One region of the Rummeliibacillus sp. TYF005 genome, then DNA from elsewhere that is predicted to be linked to it. Evidence: riboswitches for the same ligand, from Rfam matches in the RefSeq annotation. Region 1 holds a riboswitch; the other holds the start of a gene.
The links. Region 1 has a riboswitch for thiamine pyrophosphate ahead of CW357_RS15005 (ABC transporter ATP-binding protein). Riboswitches for the same ligand answer to the same signal wherever they lie in the genome.
Positions count from the first base shown of each region.

Region 2: another riboswitch for thiamine pyrophosphate. It lies ahead of tenA (thiaminase II); the one in region 1 lies ahead of CW357_RS15005 (ABC transporter ATP-binding protein).

Region 1 is NZ_ML122579.1:18,652-22,653, forward strand. It holds gene CW357_RS14995 (heavy metal translocating P-type ATPase) at 1-601, opposite strand, end outside; gene CW357_RS15000 (ArsR/SmtB family transcription factor) at 618-992, opposite strand; TPP riboswitch at 1,150-1,258, shown strand; TPP riboswitch at 1,333-1,422, shown strand; gene CW357_RS15005 (ABC transporter ATP-binding protein) at 1,496-2,263, shown strand; gene CW357_RS15010 (ABC transporter permease) at 2,229-2,999, shown strand; gene CW357_RS15015 (ABC transporter substrate-binding protein) at 3,020-4,002, shown strand, end outside.
Region 2 is NZ_ML122589.1:1,696-5,697, reverse strand. It holds gene thiE (thiamine phosphate synthase) at 18-647, opposite strand; gene thiD (bifunctional hydroxymethylpyrimidine kinase/phosphomethylpyrimidine kinase) at 634-1,458, opposite strand; gene thiM (hydroxyethylthiazole kinase) at 1,458-2,207, opposite strand; gene tenA (thiaminase II) at 2,194-2,877, opposite strand; TPP riboswitch at 2,941-3,038, opposite strand; TPP riboswitch at 3,096-3,193, opposite strand; gene CW357_RS16085 (class I SAM-dependent methyltransferase) at 3,343-4,002, shown strand, end outside.

The sequences.
Region 1 (4,002 bases):
TGGATAGCGGAACAAGTATGCCAATTGCTGTCAAGATAGCTCCAATGGATAAACGAGTTACCATTTTTTTCGTTGTACTATTAGCATGCTCATCCTGATCGTGTTGTTCATCTCCGCTATTATGTATCTCGGATACAACAATTACATCTGGTTCTATTTTTTTTATAATTTCCGTTGTTTTTTTCTCCAAGTCTTCCATTTGATCTGGATTTGAAGCTTTAATTTGCAATTTTTTGGTTACAAAGTCAACAGAAGAATGAGTGACTCCTTCAAGTTTTCCTACTTCAGTCTCAATCTTCGCTGCACAATTGGCACAATCCAATCCATTCAAATATAAAGTTCTCATAATACTCGGATTATTTTTTTCTAGTATTGTAATATCAGGTTCTAGAGTTTTGACTTTCTTCTTTGCTTCAGCTACAACATCTTCTACTTGTTTTTCATCTGTTTCCATTAAAAGTGACTTTGTTACAAAGTTCACTGAGCAATTTGAAATCCCATCTATTGTTTTAACACCATTCTCAATTTTTTGAGCACAGTTGGCACAATCTAATCCTTCTAATATGAGTTCACGTTTTACTTTTGCCTTTCCTTCGTCCATTTGTTATTCACCCTCTTTATTCTTTTCCTTCATTTGTATGAATCATTGCAATTGATACTAGTTGGTGTACGTGTTCATCTGCTAATGAATAAAAGGCGAGCTTTCCTTGTTTTCGAAATTTCGCTAATCCCATATTTCTTAATAATCGTAAATGGTGCGAAGCAGTTGCAGTTGAAGAACCAATGATATTTGCTACATCGCATACACATAATTCCTTTTCTAAAGTTAAAGCATATGCAATTTTTAACCTTGTTGAATCGGCTAATGCCTTAAATAGCAATTCAACACCATTCACTTCTTCTATTTGCTGTTTTATCTTCGTTACTTTTTCTTCGTTGTAACAAAATACTTCACAACTATCTGAATTCGTTTTCTGAGCATCTTTACTCAAATCATCCACCTCAGTCAAACATCCGTTTGAATATAGTATATGCTTCAAACTTTACAATTGTCAAAAATGTCCTCAAATTATATTTTTTATCCAGATTATCTTAATAATGAAAAGTCTTGCATAAATTTTTGTACGTGATAAGCTATATAAGGAAACTGAATAGCACTAGGGGTGTCCGAGGACGGACTGAGACTGAACACCGGTGTTCTAAACCCTTTGAACCTGATCTAGTTTACGCTAGCGGAGGGAAGTGAGTTATATAAGTAATGATTCTTGTTATTTAACCCACTCTCCTATTGAGTGGTTTTTTTATTTGTACGAAACAACAATTAAATATTATTGATTCTACTAGGGGCGCCAATTGGCTGAGATTGTACCCTTTGAACCTGATCTAGTTTGCACTAGCGGAGGAAAGTAGTTTATGAGACATGTTATTTAATGTTTTACCGAAACTGCTTTCTTTATAGGAAGCAGTTTTTATTTTGTTTTAGGAGGGAGAAAAAATGACACTTAAGTTAAAAAATATTTCTTATAGCTATAGCAACAAGGACAAACAAAAAAATCAAGTAATTTCAAAACTGAATATGGAGATAAAAAAGGGAGAATTCATCTCTATTGTAGGTAGAAGCGGGACTGGGAAAAGTACCATTTTAAGATTAATGACGGGTCTTCTTCAACCCGACGAAGGTGAAATCCGCATTGATGATCTAGAGATTTCTTTAGGTGATGTTGGCTATATGCCACAAAAGGATTTACTACTTCCTTGGCGTACGATTCTCGATAATATTTTAATTGCGTCTGAAATTCAAAAGGATTTACATATATCGAAGGATGAAGCGAGGATTTGGTTACAAAGAGTAGGCCTTAGTGAATACGAGCACGCACTACCAAAACAACTTTCTGGAGGTATGCGACAACGTGTAGCTTTTTTACGTGCCCTATTAACAGGAAAAGATGTGCTTTTACTCGACGAACCCTTTGGAGCCCTTGATGCATTGACAAAAAAGGAAATGCAATCTTGGTTATTATCCATTTGGCAAGATTTAAACAAAACGATTGTTTTTATCACACATGATTTAGAAGAAGCCATTTTTGTTAGTGATCGGATTTTGTTATTACATCCAGATCAACGGATAGAAGAAATTTTAATACCCTTGCCACGTCCACGAAAATCGGAAATGCTTTTTTCTGAAGAAATCGTAACACTACGTCAAGAATTGGAGAAGAAAATTGCAAATGAAAGCACTCAAAAATTTTCTACAAACCTATAGTTTATTTATCGGATTTTCAATCATTGTACTTGCTATTGTTGAATGGCTTGTACGGTCTAAAATTGTTCCAAGTTTTATCATACCAGCACCAACTGGGGTTGTATCAATGATTTTTGCGAATTGGCAACCACTTTTAATCGAGCATTTAAGTGCCACAATGTTAGAATTTTTTATTGGATTTTCTATCGCTGTCATTGGGGGCATACTTATTGCAGTTATCATGTTTTTCTCAAAAACTATTGAAAAGATTGTCTATCCAGCAGTGGTGATCTCACAAATGATACCTATTATTGCACTTTCCCCAATCTTTGTACTGTGGTTTGGATATACCATCTGGAGCAAGGTGGCTGTCACTTTCTTAATCTGTTTCTTCCCTATTGTTGTGGGAACTTATGACGGTTTGAAGTCCTGTGATAAAGAATATATCGAAATGCTACGTTCGATGGGCGCAAACCGATTTCAAATTTTTCAAAAGTTACAAATCCCAATGGCACTGCCTTCCTTTTTCTCAGGCTTTAAAATGGCCATTGTTTTTGCCCTTGTTGGAGCCACTATTGGAGAATGGCTCGGTGCAAGTGAAGGGTTAGGCTATTATAGCAGAAGAATGTCAGGAAACTTAAATGCCGAAGGCGTCTTTGCAGCTATCACAGTATTAACCATTGTAGGTATTCTATTATTTGCATTAGCGTCATGGATAGAAAAAAGAGTTACAAATAAATGGAGCAAAGCCAACTAAATTAATAGGAGATGTTAAACATGAAGAAGTGGATGAATATTGCAATTGTACTTTTCTTAATCGTATTTTTAACAGGTTGTAATGGAAATAATCAAGCTTCCACAGAAAATGGCAAAAAACTAGATAATATTAGTATCATGCTAGATTGGTATCCAAATGCAGTCCATTCTGCCATTTATGTAGCAAAAGAGAAAGGTTATTTCAAAGATGAAGGTTTAAATGTAAAAATTGAAATGCCTGCAGATACAAATGATCCTCTGAAACTTGCAGCTACGGGAAAAGTAGATTTGGCAATCAGCTATCAAAATCAAGCAATTTTATCAAAATCTGAAGGAATCCCGATTGTCTCTATTGCATCACTCGTTAGACATCCACTCGACCGTTTAATGATGAAAAAATCTTCTGGTATTGATTCACCTAAAGATTTAGAGGGGAAAAATGTAGGCTATTCTTCTAGTGAATTAAGCGAAGCGACACTTAAGTCTATGGTCGAAGCAGATGGAGGCGATTTTAGTAAAGTGAAAATGACAGATGTAGGTTGGGATTTAATCTCTTCTGTTGCAACTAATCATGTGGATGCTATTATTGGCGGTTACATCAATCATGAATATGTCTTATTAAACAAAGAAGGATATGATATGAAAGCCATTAAAACAAGCGATTTTGGTGTACCTGACAATTATGAATTAGTCATCGTAACAGGTCAAAACACTTTAAACCATAAAAGAGATGATATCGAGAGATTTTGGAAAGCCGTTACTAAAGGCCAAGAAATTGTTAAGCAAAGTCCAAAAGAGAGTCTTCAAGTGTTACTAGATCACGAAAATGATAGTTTCCCACTAGATAAAGATGTTGAAACCAAAAGTTTAGAAATCCTTTTACCACTTATGGAGGATGATGGCGTACCATTTGGCTATCAAGAAAAAGAAAGTTGGGAACAAGCTGAAAAGTGGCTGTATAAAAAGGACGTTATTAAAAGCCACGTGAAACCCGAAGAAATTAT
Region 2 (4,002 bases), on a different contig from region 1:
ACCTTTTTTTATTAAAATTATTTAGAGAATGATTTAAATGATTCTATAGTTTCATTTATGTTTTTACTATTGCAAATTGCCGATATAACAGCAACACCATCGGCTCCAGCTTGTATAACTTGTGATGCATTTTGTTCAGTTATACCACCAATTGCAACAATCGGAAACTCTGGATACAGGGTTCTTGCATGATGTAGAAAACTTACACCTGAAGGTTTTTTGGCATCTGATTTTGACTTTGTTTCAAATATTGGACCAATCCCTACATAATCCGCACCACCATTTACAGCATTGTTCATTTCTTGTTCTGTATGAACGGATACACCAACAATCTTACCCTTGAATTTTGTTCGAATTACTTCTAGTGCAGTATCATCCTGTCCTACATGAACACCATCTGCGTCAATCTTCAATGCTAGTTCCACGTCATCATTGATGATAAAAGGTACATTGTATTCTTTACAAAGAGTTTGACAAGCTATTGCAAAATCTTCTAGCTCAATACCTTTTAATGCATTCTTCCCTTTCTCTCTCAATTGAAAAAAAGTTATTCCTGCCTTTAATGATTCCTCTAGAACTCTAAGTGGAGCACGGTTACAGTTTGTTGTTCCCATGATAAAATAGGTAGCTAAATCAGTTCGATTCAACGATTTTCACCTCACAAACCCCTTGTGCAATTTTATAAGAAAAATGATTGGTAGGACCATGACCATGACCAATATTTAAAGGGTTCTGAATTGCTAATTGTACAAATTTCTTTGCCTCGATAATAACTTCACGTAAATTTAACCCTTGTCCTAAGAATGCCGCTATTGCAGATGAAAAAGTGCACCCTGTTCCATGTGTTTGTCTAGTTTCAATTCGCTTTGTTTGCATAGAAAATGTTGTACCATCACGAAAGTACACTCTATCGATTGCAGCTTCTCCCTCTAAATGTCCACCCTTCATCACAACACATGAAACGCCCATATCCAATATAATATCGGCTGCCTTTTTAATATCTGTGGGTGTTCCAATTGTAATTCCACTGATTACTTCTGCTTCAGGAATATTGGGCGTTAAAACAGTAGCAAGTGGAAGTAATTTGTTTTTCAATGCTTCAACGGCATCTAATTGAAGAAGAGATGCTCCTCCTTTGGCAATCATTACTGGGTCAACCACGAGATGAATATCTTTATCTTTTAAACTTTCAGCAACAACTTCTATAATTTCAGCAGAAAACAACATACCTGTTTTAACTGTCTTTACTGGTAGATCCTTCATCACACTATCAATTTGTTGTTTAACAAAAACAGATGATGTAGGGAAAATACCTTCTACCCCCAATGTATTTTGAGCAGTTAAAGCAGTAATAGCAGATGTGCCGAAAACACCTAGTTCTTGAAAGGTTTTTAAGTCAGCTTGAATACCAGCACCACCACTACTATCAGAACCTGCTATGGTCATTACAATATCCATCATTGATCACCTCTAGATATATCGTGTAATCCATTAATCACTTCTATTTGAAAAGATCCTAGTAAATTCGCAGATGCAGCACGTTCTGCAACTACCTTATAATCTTTTAACACATCATGAAGAATTGTCATCTTATCTCCCTCTACTGCTAAAGCAGCCGCACAAATGGAACTAAGTAAGCATCCTGTTCCTGTCACTTGTGTCATCAATAGATGACCACCTGTAACACTTCTCACTTCTTCACCATCTGTTAATATATCTGAAGGTCCTGTTATAATAACTAAACAGTGATATCGACTCGCTACTTGTTTTGCCACTTGTTCAATATCAATTTCCCCTTCACCACTGTCTACACCTTTCGCATGCCACTCTACACCTGCAATTGTTGCTAATTCCCCAGCATTACAGCGGATTAAATCGACTTGCACTGCTACCAATAAATCTTGAACGGTTTGTTTTCGATATGCCGTGGCACCAACACCAACAGGATCAAGTACAACAGGTATCTGTCTACTATTTGCCTTACGCCCTGCAAGTATCATTGCTTTCCTAGTACGATTGTTAATCGTTCCAATATTAAGCAATAACGCAGATGCATTGGATACCATTTCTTCTACCTCTGACGATTCATCTGCCATAACCGGTGAAGCACCAATTGCTAGCAACCCATTAGCAGTAAAATTTGCTACTACATAATTCGTCATGCAGTGAATAAGAGGATTAGTCATTCGAATTTTAGATAAACTCATAGCTAGTCACTTCACCTTTCCAATCTTCAAATGTCCAAGGCATCTCCCAGAACTTCCATTCATAATAACAGCTTTTTTTAAAATGCGATTTTAATCGTGCTACTTTTTCAGGTTGCTCTTCTGCAAAGCGATTCATCATCGACTTTTGCAATTCAATTTTTTCTTTATAATCTGGGGAACTGTACATAGCAATCCATTCTTCATACAATTTGACACCGGGTTTCGCATTTTTATACTTTTCTCCGATTTCTTGATACAGCCAAGGACACGGCAACATTGCTGCGAATGCTTCTGCAACATCACCATTATGGGCTGCATTATACATATGACTTACATAATTATATGCAGCTGGAGCAGGTTCAAATTCTTCTAATTCTTTTTCTGTACACCCGAGCTCTTGAAAAACTGTTCGATGTAATTCAAGCTCAGCTGCATTGATAAAACTGGCTGTTTCTAGGAAATAGTTAATATCTTCATTCGCCGTTGCTTTTGATGCGGCAATAGCCAGTACTTTTGTGTAATTTTTTAAATAATAAGCATCCTGCATCATATAAAATTTGAATTTTCCAATTGGCAGCGTCCCATTAACCAATCCTTTTACAAACGGATGCTCAAAACTTCCTTCCCAATACAAATTTGTTTCTTTTCTCACTTCTTCACAAAATGTCATTCTAAGTCCTCCTTAGTAGTTGGACGTAGACGCAAAAAAGTCTCCATGAATGGACATAGAGACTTAAAGTGTTACGTTGCTCCCTACGTCAGTATTAACTGTCAGGTTCCAAGGGTCAGGTTTTACCTTCTCAACACAAAAGTGTCCCCCCGCACATAAATATTTGTTTTGGGTACAAAAAAACTCTCCAAATTATGGAGAGCTACTGTACAAAATTTCTTTGAATGTACTTTGCTCCCTACGTCAGTGTTAACTGCCAGGTTCCAAGGGTCAGGTTTTACCTTCTCAACACAAAAGTGTCCCCCTGCAAATATTTAAGTTACTTTTATCGTAGCATTTATGAATTAGCTACTCAAGGATAAATTTACCTACTCTTACTATTCCATTTTGGAATCAATACTTCCTTTATCAATCATATCTCTACTTTCAAATTCTCTGTTAAGCTCATTAAAAGGAGATGATCAAATGAGTGAATGGAATGCAGTTTTATATGATCAAAAGCACAATTTTATTTCAAAATTTGGCGGAGGTTTAGTCGAATTGTTAGCACCACAGAGAGGTGAAAATATCTTAGATTTAGGCTGTGGTACAGGAGATTTAGCTAACAAAATTGCAAATCAAGGAGCCTTAGTACATGGCATCGATGCATCAGAAACAATGATTCATCAAGCACAAACAAAATATCCACAATTACAATTTTCTGTAAATGATGCTACTCAAATTAACGTACATCATCAATTTGATGCGGTATTCTCTAATGCCGCATTACATTGGATCAAACAACCTGAAATCGTTGTACAAAATGTTTATGATGCTTTAAAGTCAAATGGCCGTTTTGTTGCTGAAATGGGTGGGAAAGGAAATATCTCTTCAATTGTAAATGCGATTAAACAAAGTATGAATGAATTGGGTTATGCGTATATTGAAGATTACTTTCCTTGGTACTTTCCTACAGCTGAGGAATATAGTAAATTATTAGAACGGGAAGGCTTCCAAGTGAAGATGATGACATTATACGAACGCCCAACCCAGCTTATTGGAGATGAAGGGATCAGAAATTGGTTGCAAATGTTTAGTAATAATATTTTTCAACATTTATCTAATACTCAAAAACAGAATGTTATT